Regions from separate parts of the Actinoallomurus liliacearum genome, predicted to be linked through region 2. Evidence: predicted binding sites of a transcription regulator. Region 2 holds the regulator's gene; the other holds the start of a gene.
The links. The regulator HrcA, encoded in region 2, represses chaperone genes, less so after heat shock. The targets are predictions, from matches to a motif close to TTGGCACTCTCNNNNNGAGAGTGCCAA.
Positions count from the first base shown of each region.

Region 1: the regulator HrcA is predicted to act here: its motif matches at 4,328-4,354, upstream of groL (chaperonin GroEL).

Region 1 is NZ_BAABHJ010000008.1:763,155-772,439, reverse strand. It holds gene ABD978_RS18375 (alpha,alpha-trehalose-phosphate synthase (UDP-forming)) at 1-1,357, opposite strand, end outside; SAM riboswitch class I at 1,623-1,788, shown strand; gene thrC (threonine synthase) at 1,804-3,048, shown strand; gene ABD978_RS18365 (MoaD/ThiS family protein) at 3,045-3,323, shown strand; gene ABD978_RS18360 (cold-shock protein) at 3,829-4,029, shown strand; gene groL (chaperonin GroEL) at 4,482-6,113, shown strand; gene ABD978_RS18350 (hypothetical protein) at 6,209-6,349, opposite strand; gene ABD978_RS18345 (HXXEE domain-containing protein) at 6,601-7,083, opposite strand; gene ABD978_RS18340 (TetR/AcrR family transcriptional regulator) at 7,143-7,715, shown strand; gene ABD978_RS18335 (LURP-one-related/scramblase family protein) at 7,751-8,341, shown strand; gene ABD978_RS18330 (hypothetical protein) at 8,415-8,549, opposite strand; gene ABD978_RS18325 (EamA family transporter) at 8,656-9,285, shown strand, end outside.
Region 2 is NZ_BAABHJ010000023.1:453,948-463,232, forward strand. It holds gene ABD978_RS30205 (DUF4870 domain-containing protein) at 1-211, opposite strand, end outside; gene ABD978_RS30210 (DUF4870 domain-containing protein) at 400-1,026, opposite strand; gene ABD978_RS30215 (DUF3097 domain-containing protein) at 1,119-1,940, opposite strand; gene ABD978_RS30220 (MBL fold metallo-hydrolase) at 2,093-2,899, opposite strand; gene hrcA (heat-inducible transcriptional repressor HrcA) at 3,035-4,048, shown strand; gene dnaJ (molecular chaperone DnaJ) at 4,049-5,179, shown strand; gene ABD978_RS30235 (MFS transporter) at 5,228-6,826, opposite strand; gene ABD978_RS30240 (Lrp/AsnC family transcriptional regulator) at 6,865-7,881, shown strand; gene ABD978_RS30245 (16S rRNA (uracil(1498)-N(3))-methyltransferase) at 7,878-8,609, shown strand; gene ABD978_RS30250 (hypothetical protein) at 8,618-9,265, opposite strand; gene ABD978_RS30255 (SigE family RNA polymerase sigma factor) at 9,265-9,285, opposite strand, start outside.

The DNA of each region.
Region 1 (9,285 bases), on a different contig from region 2:
TCAGCCGGGCGCAGCGCTCGGCGCGCTCGGCGCGCGGCATGAGCAGTGCCTGGTTCAGGGCCTCCGCCGTCTGTGACACGTCGAACGGGTTGATCATCAACGCGTCCTCGTCGAGTTCGGCGGCGGCGCCCGCCTCGCGGGACAGCACCAGGGCACAGCCGTCCTCGGACAGCACCGGCCCCTCCTTGGCGACGAGGTTCATGCCGTCCCGGATCGGGTTCACGAGCAGGACGTCCGCCAGGCCGTACGCCGCGAGCGAGCGCGGATAGTCGTCGTTGACCTGGAGGATCAGCGGCTCCCAGCCCGCGTCGCCGAACTCGTCGGAGATCTCGGCCGCCATCCGCTGCACGGCGGCGGTGTACTCGCGGTACTCCGGCAGGTCGTGCCGCGAGGGGTAGGCGAAGGCCAGGTGCACGACCCGGCCGTGCCACTCCGGATGCTTGGCCAGCAGTTCCCGGTAGGCCGCGAGCCCCCGCACGATGTTCTTGGACAGCTCGGTGCGGTCGATCCGCACGATCAGCTTGCGATCGCCGACCTGCTCGCGCAGCGCCTGTCTGCGGGCCCGCACGTCGGGTTCGGCGGCGCGGGCGCGCAGCGACACGCCGTCGACGCCGAGCCCGTGCACGCCGACCCGGGTGACGCGCCCGGCGTGGACGACCGTACGGGCGACGCGGTCGACCTTCGCCTGCAGCACGGAGGCGCAGCAGTCGATGAACGCGTCGGCCCAGTGCTCGGCGTGGAAACCGGCGTGGTCGGCGCCGAGAACGCCTTCGAGCACCTGGCGGCCGATGTCGTCGGGCATCAGGCGGTAGTACTCCGGTGGCGCCCACGGCGTGTGCGAGAAGTGCGCGATCTTCAGGTCGGGGCGGCGCTCCCGCAGCATGCCCGGGGCGAGCGTCAGGTGGTAGTCCTGGATCGCCACCTTCGCGCCGGGCCGGGCGTCCCGGGCGAGCGCGTCGGCGAACGCCGCGTTGTACGCCTCGTACGACTGCCAGTCCCGCCGGGAGCGCGCGTCGAAGTGCGGGCTGTTCGGGGTGTCGTACAGCATGTGATGGACGAACCACAGCGTCGAGTTGGCGACGGCGTTGTACGCGCGGTGGAAGGTGCCGACCGGGATGTCCAGCATGCGGACCGCGCCGGCGCCGTACTCGTCCAGCCGCCCGTCCTCCGCCCGGCGGACCGCGGCGCGGTCGGCGTCCGACAGCGCCGCGCAGATCCACAGGATGTCCCCGTCCAGGCCGGCCATGGCCGAGACCAGACCGCCGCCGCCGCGCCGGACCGAGAGCGTGCCGTCATCGGCGAGCTTGAAGGAGACCGGTCCGCGGTTGGACGCGACCAGGACCTGCGAGTCATCCATGTGGGGAGCGTAACCGGAGGACGTGAACGGGGGGCGAGGAAGGTCCAGTGGTCGGACACTTCGGGATGACATTCCACACAGGTCTCACTCCGGACCGGCCGGGCATGTCACCCCGCTGAATCCGCACGTGGGCAGGGCCTGGCGACGACGCGCCCCCGGACGGGAGCGGGCCGGAACCGGCCGTGCCGGCGTCTCGCGACCTGAGACGCGCTTGGCGGAGAACCGGTCAGTCACGTATACAAGTCGTCAGACGACAACTTAATAACGCTCATCCAGAGGGGTGGAGGGACCGGCCCGTTGAAGCCCCGGCAACCCTCCCGGACATGCGGTTCACAGCGTGCGACGACGCGTCGCCGACTCGCCCCAGCGAGGCCGCCCGGGACAGGTGCCAACTCCGGCTCGTGACCAAGGTGGCACGGGAAAGATGAGGAGAAAGGCCTCGCTTCATGTCGCAGACCGCCGCCCGAAACCTCGGCCCCGCGACCGCATTGACGTGCCGTGAATGCGGACAGTCCTACGATCTGGGCCCTCGCTACGCCTGTGAGCTGTGTTTCGGTCCCCTTGAGGTCTCCTACGACCACACCGGCGTGACCCGGGAGCAGATCGAGTCCGGGCCGCGCAACATCTGGCGTTACCGGGGCCTGCTGCCGGTTCCGACGAACGTCATCGACACGCCGAACACCGAGCCCGGCTTCACCCGCCTCGTACGCGCCGACAACCTCGCCGAGTCGCTGGGCCTGCGGTCGCTGTGGGTCAAGGACGACAGCGGGAACCCCACCCACTCCTTCAAGGACCGCGTGGTGGCGGTCGCGCTCGCCGCCGCCCGTGAGCTGGGTTTCAAGGTGCTGGCCTGCCCGTCCACCGGCAACCTCGCCAACGCGGTCGCGGCCGCGGCGGCGCGCGCCGGCATCCGCAGCGCCGTCTTCGTGCCCTCCGACCTCGAGAGCCAGAAGATCATCACGACGGCGGTGTACGGCGGGACGTTCGTCACCGTCGACGGCAACTACGACGACGTCAACCGGCTGGCCTCCGAGCTCGCCGGTGAGCAGGAGGACTGGGCGTTCGTCAACGTGAACGTGCGGCCGTACTACGCCGAGGGTTCCAAGACCATCGGGTACGAGATCGCCGAGCAGCTCGGCTGGCGGCTGCCCGAGCAGATCGTGGTCCCGGTCGCGTCCGGCTCGCAGCTCACGAAGATCGACAAGGCGTTCCAGGAGTTCATCAAGCTCGGCCTGGTCGAGGACCGGCCGTACAAGATCTTCGGCGCCCAGGCGACCGGCTGCTCGCCCGTCTCGGCCGCGTTCAAGGCCGGCCACGACGTCGTGCAGCCCGTCAAGCCCTCGACCATCGCCAAGTCCCTCGCGATCGGCAACCCGGCCGACGGGCCGTACGTCCTCGACGCCGTGCGCCGCACCGGAGGGGCCGTCGAGGACGTCTCGGACGAAGAGGTCGTCGACAGCATCGGACTGCTCGCCCGCACCGAGGGCATCTTCGGTGAGACGGCGGGCGGTGTGACGCTGGGCGCGCTGCGCAAGCTCCTGTCGACCGGTGTGCTCGACCCCGACGCCGAGACCGTGTTCATCAACTCCGGCGACGGTCTCAAGACTCTGGACGCGGTGGCCCCGGTCGCCAAGCCGTCCGCGAACATCGCCCCGACCCTCGAGGCATTCCGAAAGGCAGGTCTGGCGTGAGCTCGATCAGTGTCCGCATCCCGACGATCCTGCGCAGCTACACGGGCGGCGAGGCCGAGGTGAAGGCGACGGGATCGACCGTGCGCGAGGTCGTCGCCGACCTGGAGGCCAACTACTCCGGCATCGCCGCCCGCATCCTCGACGACAACGGCAGGATCCGGCGGTTCGTCAACGTGTACGTGGGCGAGGAGGACGTGCGGTTCGCCGACGGCCTCGACACGCCCACGCCCGACGGCGCCCAGATCTCCATCATCCCGGCCGTCGCCGGCGGCTGAGCCGCTGAACCTGCGGTTGAACCGCGGAGTTCGCGGCCGATCTGCTGATCCGTCGAACCTGCGGCTGAGCTGCGGAACCCGCGGCCGTCGTCCCGGGCGGCGACGGCGCTCACGGGTGACACCCCGTGAGCGAGAGTCCCCGCGATCCCCGGTGCTCACCGAGTCCATCGACTCGGTGAGCACCGGGGATCGTGCGTTGGGCCGCCGAAATGTCGGACTCGAGGTGCTCTGCTCCACGCTCCTGAGCGGGAATTGCGTTTTCCTTATCCGGATTTTTGGACATCGGCGGTTAGTTCCGGTTCGGGGATCCCGACTTTTGACCAGCATCGGCCGCCCGCACTTCTGGGGTAAAGGCTGTTCCACGGACGGTAGCCGTGTGTAGGGTCGGCGATGGCCGCCGCAGCCGAGTCGGCGGGCGATCGACGGGTTCCGCAGTGGTCCGCGGGCTCGAATCAGTAACCGTGACCAATGGTTGCGGGAATTGCCCTGGTGGGAGTTGTTTGGAATGGCGCAAGGCACCGTCAAATGGTTCAACGCGGACAAAGGCTACGGCTTCATCGCGGTCGACGGTGGCAGGGATGTGTTCGTGCACTACTCGGCCATCGTCGCGGATGGCTACCGCAGCCTCGAGCAGGGGCAGCGGGTCGAGTTCGAGATCACGCAGAGCGACCGCGGACCGCAGGCGGACGCGGTTCGGGCGCTCTAAGTCCCATAGCCTGACGGAGGCCCGGCGCTTCGGCGCCGGGCCTCCGGCCGTGGAGCACGCTCCGGCGACCGCCGCCCCGCCCCGGGCCTTCGGGCGCACACCCGCGCCGCCTGGATCGCACCCTGGCTCGCCGGCCGCCGGGATCGTCCCTTCACCCCTCGTCCGGCGTGCGTCCTCCCCGTACGACCACACGCCTTCTCGCCTCGGCCTATACGGGTGAAGCCGCATTGGCGAGATGTTCACCCTGGTGAGGGTCGACTCCGCTTGCACTCTCAGGGGGAGAGTGCTAAACAAGCGGTTGGCACTCTAGTATTGAGAGTGCCAACCAAGTGATCGAGGCGATGAGGCCTCGCATCCGGCGACGGAATGGAAGTCGTCGGGTGGGGTCGTCCGTCGCGGGCGTCGACTCGATCCGCGTGAAAGCCACCCCGTTCCGGGAGGATCTGGAGCCTATGGCTGCAAAGATGATCGCGTTCGACGAGGACGCGCGACGCGGCCTCGAGCGCGGCATGAACCAGCTTGCCGACGCCGTGAAGGTGACCCTCGGTCCCAAGGGCCGTAACGTCGTTCTGGAGAAGAAGTGGGGCGCTCCCACGATCACCAACGACGGTGTCTCCATCGCCAAGGAGATCGAGCTCGAGGACCCGTGGGAGAAGATCGGGGCCGAGCTCGTCAAAGAGGTCGCGAAGAAGACCGACGACGTAGCCGGTGACGGCACGACGACGGCGACCGTGCTGGCCCAGGCGCTGGTCCGTGAGGGCCTGCGCAACGTGGCCGCCGGCGCCAACCCGATGTCCCTGAAGCGGGGCATCGAGTCGGCGGTGGAGCGCGTCAGCGAGCAGCTGTCCCACATCGCCAAGGACGTCGAGACCAAGGAGCAGATCGCCTCCACGGCCTCGATCTCCGCCGGCGACACCTCGATCGGCGAGATGATCGCCGAGGCGATGGACAAGGTCGGCAAGGAAGGCGTCATCACGGTCGAGGAGAGCCAGACCTTCGGTCTGGAGCTCGAGCTGACCGAGGGCATGCGCTTCGACAAGGGCTACATCTCGCACTACTTCGTGACGGACCCGGAGCGTATGGAGGCCGTCTTCGACGACCCGTACATCCTGATCGTCAGCTCGAAGATCTCGGCGAACAAGGACCTGGTTCCGGTTCTGGAGCAGGTCATGCAGGCCGGCAAGCCGCTGGTCATCATCGCCGAGGACGTCGAGGGCGAGGCCCTGGCGACCCTGGTCGTCAACAAGATTCGCGGTGTCTTCAAGTCCGTCGCCGTCAAGGCCCCGGGCTTCGGCGACCGCCGCAAGGCCATGCTGCAGGACATCGCGATCCTGACCGGTGGCCAGGTCATCAGCGAGGACATCGGCCTCAAGCTGGAGAACACCACGCTGGACATGCTCGGCCAGGCCAAGCGCATCGTGGTGACCAAGGACGAGACCACGGTCATCGATGGCGCCGGTAACCCCGACGACATCTCCGGCCGGGTCAACGAGATCCGCGCGGAGATCGAGAACTCCGACTCCGACTACGACCGCGAGAAGCTCCAGGAGCGTCTCGCCAAGCTGGCCGGCGGCGTGGCCGTCATCAAGGCCGGCGCGGCGACCGAGGTCGAGCTGAAGGAGCGCAAGCACCGCATCGAGGACGCCGTGCGCAACGCGAAGGCGGCCGTCGAGGAGGGCATCGTCCCCGGCGGTGGCGTGGCGCTGCTGCAGGCGAGCGTCAGGGCGTTCGAGAAGACCGACCTTGAGGGCGACGAGGCGACCGGTGCGCAGATCGTGCGCCGTGCGCTGGAGGAGCCGCTGAAGCAGATCGCGGTGAACGCCGGCCTCGAGGGCGGCGTCGTGGCGGAGAAGGTTCGCAACCTCGAGCCGGGCTTCGGCCTGAACGCCGCGACCGGCGAGTACGTCAACATGTTCGACTCGGGCATCATCGACCCGGCGAAGGTGACGCGCTCGGCGCTGCAGAACGCCGCGTCCATCGCGGCGCTGTTCCTCACCACCGAGGCGGTCATCGCCGAGAAGCCGGAGAAGGAGAAGGCTCCGGCCGGCGCTCCCGACGGTGGCATGGGCGGCATGGACTTCTGAGTCCACTCGCTTGAGGGGCGGTTCCCGGTGCTGGAACCGCCCCTTTCGCATGCCCAGGGCTCGGCCGCCGCTTCGTGGGCAGGCACCGCCCGCGATCAGCGTTTCAGGAGTCTGCTGTCGAATCCGGCGTCCACAGGCCGATGGTAGGCGGCGGTCACCTGGTCGGAGAGCTGTTGGGCGATGGCGAAGCCGAGTTCGGGATATTCGATGATGCGCTGGAGGTCGCCGACGAGCATACGGCTTGCTGATCAACAGCACCGAGGAGGTCTCGACACCCGCCTGCTGGAGTGCTTGTCGGGACAGGGTGATGTTGTCGCCGGTGTTCTTCGCGCACGGTTCGACGATGCTCGCGGAGCGGGGTACGCCCAGGGCCATGGCGTGTTCGGTGTAGTGGACGGCTTCGCCGCCACTCCGTAGCGTTCGGGTCATCGCGTCTCGGCGTTAGACGAGGAGCACTTCATGGGGATATCGGACAAGCGGCGGGGGCTCAGCCGCCGCCTCGGGCCGAGGCCGCCCGGGCGGCGGCCACGGCGAGGGGAGCGCAGGCCAGCACGCCGAGTGCCACGGGCACGGTGCGGCGCAGGCCGCGCCGGGTGACCGCGCCCTCCCGTACCGCGCCGCGCAGCACCGCGAGGCCGATCGGCAGGTTGAGTCCGACCGCGGTGGCGAGGCCGGGGGCGTAGCCGCGCGCGACGACGGCCGCGGGGACGTGCGGAAGCGCCACGTTGAGCAGCATGACCCCGGCCATCCCGGCCGGCAGGTACGGCTTCCACGGGGCGGGGCGGCCGGTCGTTCCGACGGCGACGGCCGCCACCCCGAGTCCGGAGATCGCCGCCATGAGCCCGTTCAGCGAGGATTGATCGAGCCGGCCGGCGGCCCCGGGAAAGCGGCGCATCGTGAGCGCCTCCTCGGCGTTGTGCAGGGCGAAGGCGCCCGCCAGCGCCCACGACCACCGTCTCCACCCGACCATCCCCGCCTCCTTAACGAAACCGTCGGTAGCGTAAATGGCGGCTGGCATAATACGCAACCGTGAGTATCGGAAGGCCGCGTGACGCAGCGCGTGACCGCGCGATCCTCGTGGCGACGCTCGACCTGCTGGCCGAGGCCGGGTACCCCGCCCTCCGGATCGACGAGGTCGCACGCCGGGCCGGAGTGGCCAAGACGACCATCTACCGGCGCTGGCCGTCCAAGGGGGAGATGGTCCTCGACGCCATCGCCGCACAACTGGGGGACCGGTCGATCGAGGAGACCGGCGACCCCCTACACGACCTTCGCCGGCTGCTCGAGGTCACGTACGAGCGACTGGCCGAGACCGTCGCCGGCCGGGCGCTCCCGGCCCTCGCCGCCGAGATCATGGGGGACGCGGGCCTCGCGGAGGAGTACCGCCGCCGGTTCGTCCACCCGCTCCGGGAGCGCGCGCGAGCGCTGATCGGCCGGGCGATCGACCAGGGCCTGCTGCGGAGCGACGTCGACCCGGACCTCCTCATGGACGCGGTGGCGGGTCCGTCCCTGTACCGGCCGATCGCCCTGGGCGTCCCGGCCCCCGCCGGGTCGGCCTCCGCCGTCTTCGACCTGGTGATCCACGGAGCGCGGAATCATTAGGACATCGGTCCGATCAAGGTCGTAAGCTTCCGGCCGTGGATCTCTTCAACTCCCCCGTCCTGCTCGTCGAGCAGCCCAAGAAGGTCTTCGCCGTCGAGTCCCGGTACACGGTCTTCAACGGTCAGGGCCAGCCGGTCGCCACGGTGGGGGAGCCCAACCTCTCCGGTGGCAAGAAGGCCATGCGCTTCATGTTCTCGGAGTACTCGGGCAACACCCGGCACACCCTGCACGTCGTACGGCCCGACGGCATGCCGATGCTGATCATCGACAAGCCCTTCGCCCTGATGACGCCGAAGGTGCAGATCAGCTGGCCGAACGGCGCGCCCATCGGCGCGATCCAGTGCCACTTCGGCCTCCGGCCTCGGTTCACGCTGCTCGACCCGCAGGATCGCCAGCTCGGCGAGATCCGCGGCGACTTCTTCGCCTGGGACTTCACGATCACCGACTGGCAGGGCGTCGAGGTCGCCCGGGTGAACAAGCAGTGGGAGGGGCTGGCCGCCGCCTGGTTCACGACGGCCGACCGCTACGCGGTCCAGATCCCGTACCAGCTCCCGGACCCGCTGCGCAGCCTGGTCATCTCGACGGCCATCACGATCGACGTGGTGCTGAGGGAGAACAAGAAGTAGCCGTCACCACCTGATCACTGGCGAACGCTGCCGATAGAGCGCAGCGATCGCCAGTGATCCGCACGGTTCCGGCTCACGTGACGATGCGGGAGTCGTCGCCGAAGTCGGCGATGATCCGGAGCCTCCCGCCGAGCGCCTCGACGTATGAGCGCAGCACGGCGACCTCGACCTCGTTCATGTCGCCGTGCTCGGAGCCGGACTCGTTCACGACGCACAGTCGTGTAACCCGCTGGTTCGGTTGACTTATCCCGGCGTACAGCGTCAATTTCCTCGTCTTCACTCCGGAGTGGCGACGTTATCGTCAGAATCCTCCCATGATCATGCGGAAGGCCGTCACGTGGTCGTATTTCGTGGGTTCCGCGCTGTCCAGCTACCTTGGTCCGGCGCTCACGATGGTGATCTTCGTGCGGCTCGCTCCCGTCGGCACTGCGGCGCTCCGCATCTGGAGCGGCGCTCTCGTGCTGGCGGTGTGGAGGCGGCCGTGGCGGACTCTCAGGGACGCCGGCCCGGCCGGCCGTCGCATGATCCTGGCGTGGGGCGCCGTCCTCGCTCTGCTCAATATCGCCTTCTATCAGGCGATCGCCATCCTGCCGCTGGGCACCGTGGCCGCGATCGAGTTCCTCCCGGTGATCGGTCTGGCGACATTCGGCGCCCGCACACCGCGAAACCTCGCCGCGGTGTTCGCCGTCGCCGTGGGCGTCGCGGTGTTGACCGACGCACGGCTGACCGGAGCGCCGCTCGGGTTCCTCTTCGCCTTCGCCGACGCGCTGATGTTCGCGCTCTACATCGTGGTCGCCCACCGGGCCGCGCGGCATCTGCCCGGGCGGCTTGGAGGCATCGACGGGCTGGCGGCGGCGATGCTGGTCGCCTGCGTGGTCACCGCGCCGTTCGCGGCACGGGACGTCGTGCCGGCGCTCGCCGGCCCGCGATCTCTCGCCGCCGCG
Region 2 (9,285 bases):
CGTTGGGGCCCGGCTGCGGCCCGGTCGGCGGGCCGTACGGGCCGGTGTGCGGCCCCGATTGCGGCCCGGTCGGTCCGTTGTACGGGCCGGGGCGGGGACCCGGCTGCGGCCCGTACGGACCGGGCTGTGGCCCGGAACCGGGACCCGGCTGCGGCGGTCCGAACCAGGGTCCACCGGGCGGCGGACCGTCCGGATACGCCGGTCCGCTCATGAGCGGATCCGGCGGCTCGAAGGACGGCCGAGAGTCCTGCGGCTCGGGTGGGCGCGGGTCCTGAGGTTCGGATGGCCGCGAGTCCTGCGGCTCGGGCGGGCGCGGGTCCTGAGGTTCAGACCGTTCGGACGGTTCGGAGTCTCGGGGCGCGGGAGGTCGCGGGTCCTGCGGCTCGGTCACGGGGGTCCCTAGCGAAAGATCGGCCAGGCGGCGATCGACGGCAGCCGGTACCACTCACAGCGGTTGGCGCCGATCGCGGCCTTGACGACGCAGAAGAACTCGACGGCCAGGACCGCCAGCATGACCAGCAGCCCGGTCATGCCGATGAGGTACAGCGTCGAGAACGCGAGGAGGTTGCAGACGACCATCGCGATCGACAGGTTCAGCGCCTGGACGGCGTGGAACCGCGCGAACCGCGAGGATCGGCCCCTGGCCAGGTAGACGATGGCCGGGGCGACGAAGCCGACGACGAACATCCCGACGTAGGCGGGAACGGCCCACCTCTCGTCCTCGTCGGTGACCGGCCCGCCGGGGGTCATCGGCTCGCGGCGCCGCTTCGCCGGCTTCGGCGGGGCGTGGCCGGCGCCATGCCCCGGGTGCTGCTGCGGCGCGCCGTACGGCTGTGGAGAGTATCCGCCTTGGTAACCGCCCTGACCGTACCCTCCTTGGCCGTAGCCGGCCTGGGGGTACCCCGGCTGCGGGTACGGCGCGTGCCCATGGCCTCCGTGCCCGGGACCGTACGCCTGGGCCCCGGGACCGGCGTGATGGCCAGGTCCGGAGCCGGGACGCCTGTGGCCCGGTTGCCCATAGGTCATGTGCGTGCTGCCCCTTCCGGCGGAACGTGCGAATTTCGCGGCGAACGCGCAGTTTATGAGACGCACGCCGACGCCGGATGGTTTCGCGGACCTCAGCCCGATTGCGGCACGGTGACGAAGTCGATGAGCTCCTCGACCCGCCCGAGCAGGGCGGGCTCGAGATCGGTGTACGCGCGGACCCGGCCGAGGATCGCCTGCCACACCTCGCCCGGCTCGCCCTTCCACCCGAGCGCGGCGATCACGCCTTCCTTCCAGGGGATCCCGCGCGGAACCCGCGGCCACGCGGGAATGCCCAGGACCGAGGGCTTGACGGCCTCCCAGATGTCGATGAAGGGGTGGCCGGTGACCAGGACGTACGGGGAGGAGACCTGGTCGGCGATCCGGCTCTCCTTGGATCCGGCCACGAGATGGTCGACGAGCACGCCCAGCCGGCTTTCCGGCCCCGGGCCGAACTCCGCGACGATGTCCGGGAGGTGGTCGACGCCCTCGAGGTACTCCACGACGACGCCTTCGACCCGCAGGTCGTGCCCCCAGATCTTTTCGACGAGCTCCGCGTCGTGGCGGCCCTCGACGTAGATCCGGCTCTCCCGCGCCACCCGCGCCCGCAGGTTCGGCACGGCGATCGAACCGGACGCCGAACGGGCCGGACCCGCCGCCCGTACGGGACGGACGAGCGTCACGGGCTTGCCGTCGATGAGGAACCCGGCCTTCGCCAGCGGGAAGACCCGGCGCTTGCCGAACCGGTCCTCGAGGGTCACGGCGTCCTTCTCGCAGGCGACGACCGCACCGCAGAACCCGCTCTCCGGATCCTCGGCGACCAGGCCCGGCTCGGCGGCGACCTCGGGGATCTGACCCTTCCGCGGCCGGCGCCAGTCGCCGGACAGAACGTCGTGTCCATAGTCTTTGCTCCGCACGCGTCGCACCGTACCGGTCCGGCGGCGGGCGGGGCAGCCGCTCCGGCGCGCCCGCCCAGACGCGTACCGGCCGGTTCACCCCGCGTCGAGCCGGCCACGCGTACGGGCGGCGGCTCGGGTGCGGCGCCGGGGGCGCGGAAGCCGGGCGGCGGCTATCCGGAGCCGGATCGGCGGCCCAGGTGGTCGTGGCCGCGTCGGACGGCCTCCCGGAGCGTCTCGACGGGGTAGGGCCAGCCGCCCGCGGCGAGGGCCTCCTCGACGTCCAGCCCGGCGGCGTGCGTCTCCCGCACCCGGCGGGCCACCATGTCGATCTCCTCCCGCTGCCGGACCGCGAACTCCCGATCCACCGGCGCGCCGTGACCCGGCACGAGCACGCCGTCGACGGTCCGCAGCAGGGCGGCGAGGGTGGCCGGCCACTCCAGCGGGAAGGAGTCGGCGCCGTACGCCGGCGGGCCGGACTGCTCGATCAGGTCACCGGTGAACGCGCACCGCGCGTCGGGCGCCCAGACGACCACGTCGCCGTCGGTGTGCCCCGGGCCGAAGTGCCGCAGTTCGACGACGCGGTCGCCGAGGTCGAGCTCGGCGCGGTCGGTGACGAGCCGGTCCGGCGCGAGCAGGAGATCGGTCTCGACCTTCTCCGCCCAGCCGGGGAACTCGCGCGCCAGCATGGGCCGCGCGGTCTCGGCCAGGTAGGCGGGCAGCGACGCGTGTCCCCAGCGTGCCCCGCCGGTGAACGCCGCGTTGCCGAAGCAGTGGTCGAAGTGGCCGTGGGTGTTGACGACGATGGGGTTCTGCACGCCGAGCTCGCGAAGGTCGTCGCGCAGGCGCACGCCCTGTGCCACACTCGCGCGGGTGTCGACGACGACGGCGTCCGTGGACCCGACGATGACCCCCACGGTCACGTCGAAGTCGGAATAACGGCGCTGGAAACAGCGTTCCGCAATTTCGTGCCAGGTCACAGGAGTGACTCTGCCACGCTCGACGCGAGAACGTGATCCACCGGCGTCTCCTCCTGCGTGCCCCCGAGCCGTACACTTGGCACTCAGAGGAGAAGAGTGCCAGATTGAAGGGCTGTGGACACGGGAGGTGAGTGCGTGCTCGACGACCGGAAGCTCGCTGTGCTGCGGGCCATCGTCGAAGATTACGTGTCCACCCACGAACCGGTGGGCTCGAAGACGCTGGTCGATCGGCACAACCTCGGCGTCTCGCCGGCCACGATCCGCAACGACATGGCCGTGCTGGAGGAGCAGGGATACATCGCCCAGCCCCACACCAGCGCGGGGCGCGTGCCGACCGACAAGGGATACCGGCTGTTCGTCGACCGGCTGTCCACGATCAAGCCGCTGTCCGCGGCCGAGCGACGCGCGATCGAGACGTTCCTCGCGAACGCCTACGACCTCGACGACGTCGTCAGCCGCACCGTGCGGCTGCTGGCGCAGTTGACGCGGCAGGTCGCGGTCGTGCAGTACCCCTCGCTCACGCGGTCGTCGGTGCGGCACGTCGAGCTGGTGCCGATCGCCTCAGAGCGGCTGCTGCTCGTGGTGATCACGAACACCGGCCGGGTCGAGCAGCGGGCGATCGAGACGCACGAGCCCGTGTCCGACGAGGCCATCGCGCACCTGCGGGCGCTGCTCAACGCGCGCCTGGACGGGTGCTGGCTGACCGACGTCCCCGACACCCTCGCCGACCTGCCCGAGCAGGTATCGGCCGGCGAGCGGGCGCTGGCGACGACGGTGCTGTCGGTTCTCCTCGAGAGCCTCGTGGAGAAGCACGAAGAGAAGATAATCATCGGCGGCGCGGCGAACCTCGCGCGCGCCGACTTGTCCCAGAGCCTCCGTGACGTGCTGGAGGCGCTGGAAGAACAGGTCGTCCTGATGCGGCTGCTCGGCGAGGTGGGGGACCCCTCCAGCCTCACCGTGCGGATCGGCACCGAGAACCCGCACGAGAGCCTGCGCACGACCTCGGTGGTGGCCACCGGGTACGGCGCCGGCGACCAGGCCGTGGCCCGGCTCGGCGTGCTCGGTCCGACGCGGATGGACTACCCCGGGACGATGGGAGCAGTACGCGCAGTGGCACGTTACGTCGGTCAGATTCTGGCGGGGTCGTAAGTGGCGAACGACTACTACGCGACCCTCGGGGTGCGCCGTGACGCCAGCGCGGACGAGATCAAGAAGGCGTACCGCAGACTCGCCCGTGAGCTGCATCCGGACGTCAACCCTGACCCTGCCACCCAGGAGCGGTTCAAGGAGATCACCCAGGCGTACGAGGTGCTCTCCGACCCGAAGAAGCGCGAGATGTACGACCTGGGCGCCGATCCGTTCGCCAGCGGCGCCGGGGCGGGAGCGGGCGGCTTCGGCGCCGGGTTCCCGTTCAGCGACATCATGGACGCCTTCTTCGGCACCGCGACCCAGCGAGGGCCGCGCAGCCGGGCACGGCGGGGCCGCAACGGCACCGTCCGGGTGGAGCTCGACCTGTCCGAGACGGCGTTCGGCACCACGCGTGAGCTGACGGTCGACACCGCGGTGGTCTGCGACACCTGCTCGGGCTCCGGCACGGCCCCCGGCACGCACCCTGAGACGTGCGACATGTGTCACGGCCGCGGCGAGGTCCAGCAGGTCACCCGGTCGTTCCTCGGCCAGGTGATGACCTCCCGCGCCTGCCCGCAGTGCGGCGGCTACGGCACCACGATCCGTACGCCCTGCACGGAGTGCTCCGGTGACGGACGGGTTCGCACCCGCCGCACGATCAAGGTCCGCATTCCCGCCGGCGTCGAGAACGGCACCCACATCCAGCTCGCCGGCGAGGGCGAGGTCGGCCCCGGCGGCGGCCCGGCCGGCGACCTGTTCCTCGAGATCGTGGAGCTCCCGCACGCGATCTTCGAGCGGGAGGGCGACGACCTGCACTGCACCGTCCAGGTGCCGATGACGGCGGCCGCGCTCGGCACGTCGCTGACCGTCGAGACCCTGGACGGCCCCGAGGAGATCGACATCCGGCCCGGCACCCAGTCCGGCCAGGTCATCCCGATGTACGGCCGGGGCGTCAAGCACCTCAACGAGAGCGGTCGCGGCGACCTGATGATCCATGTGAACATCGAGACGCCCACCAAGCTCGACGAGGAGCAGGAGGAGCTGCTGCGCAAGCTGGCGAGCCTGCGCGGCGAGGAGCGTCCGCCGGGCAAGTTCGCCCCGGGCCAGCAGGGCTTCTTCTCCCGTCTCCGCGACGCCTTCAACGGCCGCTGACCCTTCGCCGAGGCCCCCGCTCCCGACACCGGGAGCGGGGGCCTTCGCTCACCCGTCCGCCGACCGTGCCTGCCCGGCTGGTCGTGCCTGCTCCGTGGGCTCGGTCCGATCGGTCGGTTCTGTCCGCTTCCCCGGCTCGGCCCGCTTCGCCGGGGCGCGCATGAGCGCCGCGCCGCCGCCCGCCGCGACGATCAGCCCGGTCGCGAGCCCGAAGGCCAGCCCGGCCGCGTGCGGCGAAGCGGCGCCGGACGTACCGCCCGCGCGGGTGCCGGTCGTCAGGGAGTGGAAGAAGACGGTGCCGAGGAGCGCGATACCAAGGGTGCCGCCGAACTGCTGCACGGCGTTGAGCAGACCGGCGGCCGAGCCGATCTCGTGCGGGCGTACCCGGGTGAGGGCGGTGGTGAAGAACGGCACCGTGAACAGTCCGTTCCCGACGCCGCAGAGCGTGAGCGCCATCGGCAGGAAGACGGGGTACGCCCCCGCCCGCGCGGCGGCGTATGCGGCGATGGCGGACACGAGACCGGCGAGCATGACGGCCAGCCCGACGAACATCATGCGCGCCCCGTACCGGGGCACCAGGCGAGTCCCCGACGCCCAAGAGGAGACCGCCATTCCGCACGACCACGGCAGCAGCGTGAGCCCGGCGGTGAGAACGTCCTCGCCCAGGCCGACCTGCACCTGGACCACGACGACCAGCATCAGCCCGTTCATCACCGCGAAGAACAACGTCGAGGTCGCCAGCGCCGCGGGAAAGGCCCGATCGCGGAAGAGGCTCGGCTCGACCAGCGGCCGGCGGCCGCGCCGGGCGACGTACCGCTGCTGGACCCCGAATCCCACCAGGACCACGACCCCGGCCGCCAACGCGAGCCGGCCGCCGTCCGGCAGGCCCGCGGTGCCGCTCTGGATCAGCGGGTGGACGACCAGTCCGGCGCCCGTGATCGCCAGTACCGTGCCCGGCAGGTCCAGGCGCGGTCGCACCGCCGCCCGGTCCTCGCGCAGGAGCGGGATCACGGCCAGCACGGCGGCGGCGAGCGGGATGTTGACGAGGAACACCGCGCGCCACGAGGAGCCGAACAGATCGGCGTGCGTGAGCACCGCGCCCAGCACCGGCCCGCAGATCGCCGCCAGACCCATGACCGGCCCGATGCTCCCCATCGCCCTGGCCAGTTCGGCGCCGTCGAACATGACGCGTATCAGCCCGATCGTCTGCGGGATGATCAACGCCGCGGCCGCCCCCTGGACCGCCCGCGCGGCGATCAGCGCGGCGGCGCCGGGCACCAGCGCACAGCACAGGGACGCCAGCGCGAAGGCCGCGACCCCGATCGCGAACACGCGCCTGCGCCCGACCATGTCGCCCAGCCGGCCGCCCGTGATCAGCAGTACGGCGAACGGCAGGGTGTACGCGGCGTTGAACCACTGGATGTCGGAGGCGGCGCCGCCCAGGTCGGCGTGGATGACCGGCGCGGCGACCTGCACGATCGTGGCGTCCAGCAGGTTCATCGCCTCCGCCGTGAGCAGGGCGGCCAGCGCCGCCCAACGCCACCGGTACGCCGAGCCCACGGCCACCGTGTCCCGTATCTCCATCGTCTGCTTCCCTTCGGTCGACTCGATGTCGTGGGCCAGCGTGGAGCGGCGGGTACGAGTCATTCCATCCACGGCGCGGAATCGGCGGATGATTTCCATCGATGCCGAATTCAGTGCAGGATTCCGCCATGCTCGACGACCTCGATCACCGTGTCGTCCACGCCCTGCACATCGACGGGCGGGCGCCCTTCAGCCGGATAGCCGAGGTCCTCGGCGTGTCCACCCAGACCGTGGCGCGCCGCTACCGGCGGCTGCGCGTGGAGGCGGGACTGCGGGTCGTCGGCCTGACGGAGCCGGGTAAGGCCGGGCAGACCCAGTGGATGGTCCGGCTCACCACCACGCCGTCCACCACCCAGGCCCTCGCGCGATCCCTCGCCCAGCGGCCGGACACCTCCTGGGTCAAGCTCGTCTCGGGCGGAACGGAGATCTTCGCGATCGTGCGCGCGCCGCACGGCGTAGAGGTCTCCCGCGCGCTGCTGCTGCGCGACATCCCGCGGAGGGCCGGCATCACCGCCGTCTCCGCACACTGCCTGCTGCACAGCTACCTGGGCGGCCCCACCGCGTGGCGCGGCACCACCCAGGCGCTCAGCGACCGGCAGCAGGCGCTGCTCCGGCCGGCCCACGCGCCGGCCGCCCCGGACGGAAGCCGATCACGGTCCACAGCAGATCACACCCTCCTCGACGCGCTACGCCGTGACGGCCGCGCCTCGTACGGCGACCTGGCCACGGCGACCGGCTGGTCCCAGGCCACCGTGGCGCGCCGCCTCACCGACCTCCGCTCCCGAGGAGTGCTCTTCTTCGACGTCGAGATCGATCCCGCGCTCCTGGGCGCGACGACCCAGGCACTGCTGTGGATGGCCGTCGCCCCGGCACGCCTGGACGATGTCGCGACGGCCCTCGCCGGCCACCGCGAACTCGCCGTGGTCGCCGCCACGACCGGTCCCACCAACCTGCTCGCGCAGGCACTCTGCGCGGACCCGGCCGAGTTGCACCACTACCTCACGCGGCGCCTCGGCGCCCTCGACGGAATCCACACCCTCGAGACCGCTCCGATCCTCCATACGGTCAAGGCCGCGGGCTCGCTCGACCCCGTCGCACGCCTACGATCGGAGCCATGAGCCCACCCCTCTTCCTCAGCGACCCCGCACGCCTCGAGTCCGACCGGATCCTCCTCGACGGGCCCGAGGGACGCCACGCGGCGGCCGTACGCCGGCTGCGGCCGGGGGAGCGGGTCGACCTCGCCGACGGCGTGGGCGGTCTCGTCGAGTGCGTCGTCACCTCCGCCGAGCGGGACAGCCTGCGCCTCGAGGCCCGCGCCCGCCGGCGCGTCCCCCGCCCGGATCCCCGGATCGTGGTGGTGCAGGCCCTGCCCAAGGGCGACCGGGGCGAGCTGGCGGTCGAGACGATGACCGAGGTGGGCGTCGACGTCATCGTGCCCTGGACGGCCGCCCGCTGTGTCACCCAGTGGCGCGGCGAACGTCGCGCCAAGGCGCTCGCCCGGTGGCGCGGCGCCGCGCGCGAGGCGGCCAAGCAGAGCCGGCGCGCCTGGCTGCCCGAGGTGACCGAACCGGCCGACACGGCGACGGCCGCCGAGCGTGTCCGCGGCGCCGCGCTCGCCGTCATCCTGCACGAGGAGGCCGACCGGCCGCTCAGCCGCGTCGACGTTCCGGCCACCGGCGACATCGTCGTCGTCGTGGGCCCGGAGGGCGGCCTCACCGACGATGAGGTCGCCGCGTTCGAGGCCGCGGGCGGCGTCACGACGCTCCTCGGCCCCACCGTCCTGCGCACCTCCACCGCGGGGGTGGCCGCGGCCGCCGTGCTCCTCAGCCGCGGCGGCCGCTGGTAATCCTCAGCTCACGGGGACGACTGGGCCGACGGCTGCTGCGCGCCGTTGGTCGGCGTATCGGTCGTCGGCACCTGCGTCGGCGTCGCCGGAGGCGGCGGAGACGCCGCCTGGGTCGGCGGCGCCGACGTGGCCGTGTCCGGGCCGCACGTGACATGCGGGGAAGGAGCCGGGCTCGCCGTCTGGTCGTCGGCCGAACCGGCCGGCGGCCTGATCGGGTCCTCGCCCGGCGGGCACTTGTGCCCCGGGATGACGTGAGCGCCGGACGGGCCGGTCCTGGACGGCGACGGGTGCGGCAGCGCGCCCACGTCCGGACGGGACGGATTCACCGGCGGCCAGGCGGTCACCACCTTCTGCCCACCGGCCGCCGACGTGCCGTCGTCGCGCCGGTCCGCGGGGCTGAAGTGTCCCGTCTGCACGAACGTCTTCAGCGCCGGCGTCGTCGACACGGCGACCCCGGTGATCACGACCGCTGCGGCCACGGCCGCCAGCGGCCGCAGCCACGGGATCGTGAACCACGCGCCGAAGTGTCGCTCCTGCTTCTTCGCTATCTTGCCGCGGATCTGCTCAAGCCCCTCTGGAGAGGGCGTGACCGCTTCCGCTTCCGCGTGCAAGACACGGCGCAGACGCTCGCCGTACTCGTCGAAGGGTTCGGTCATTAAAGCTGCTCCAGAACGCT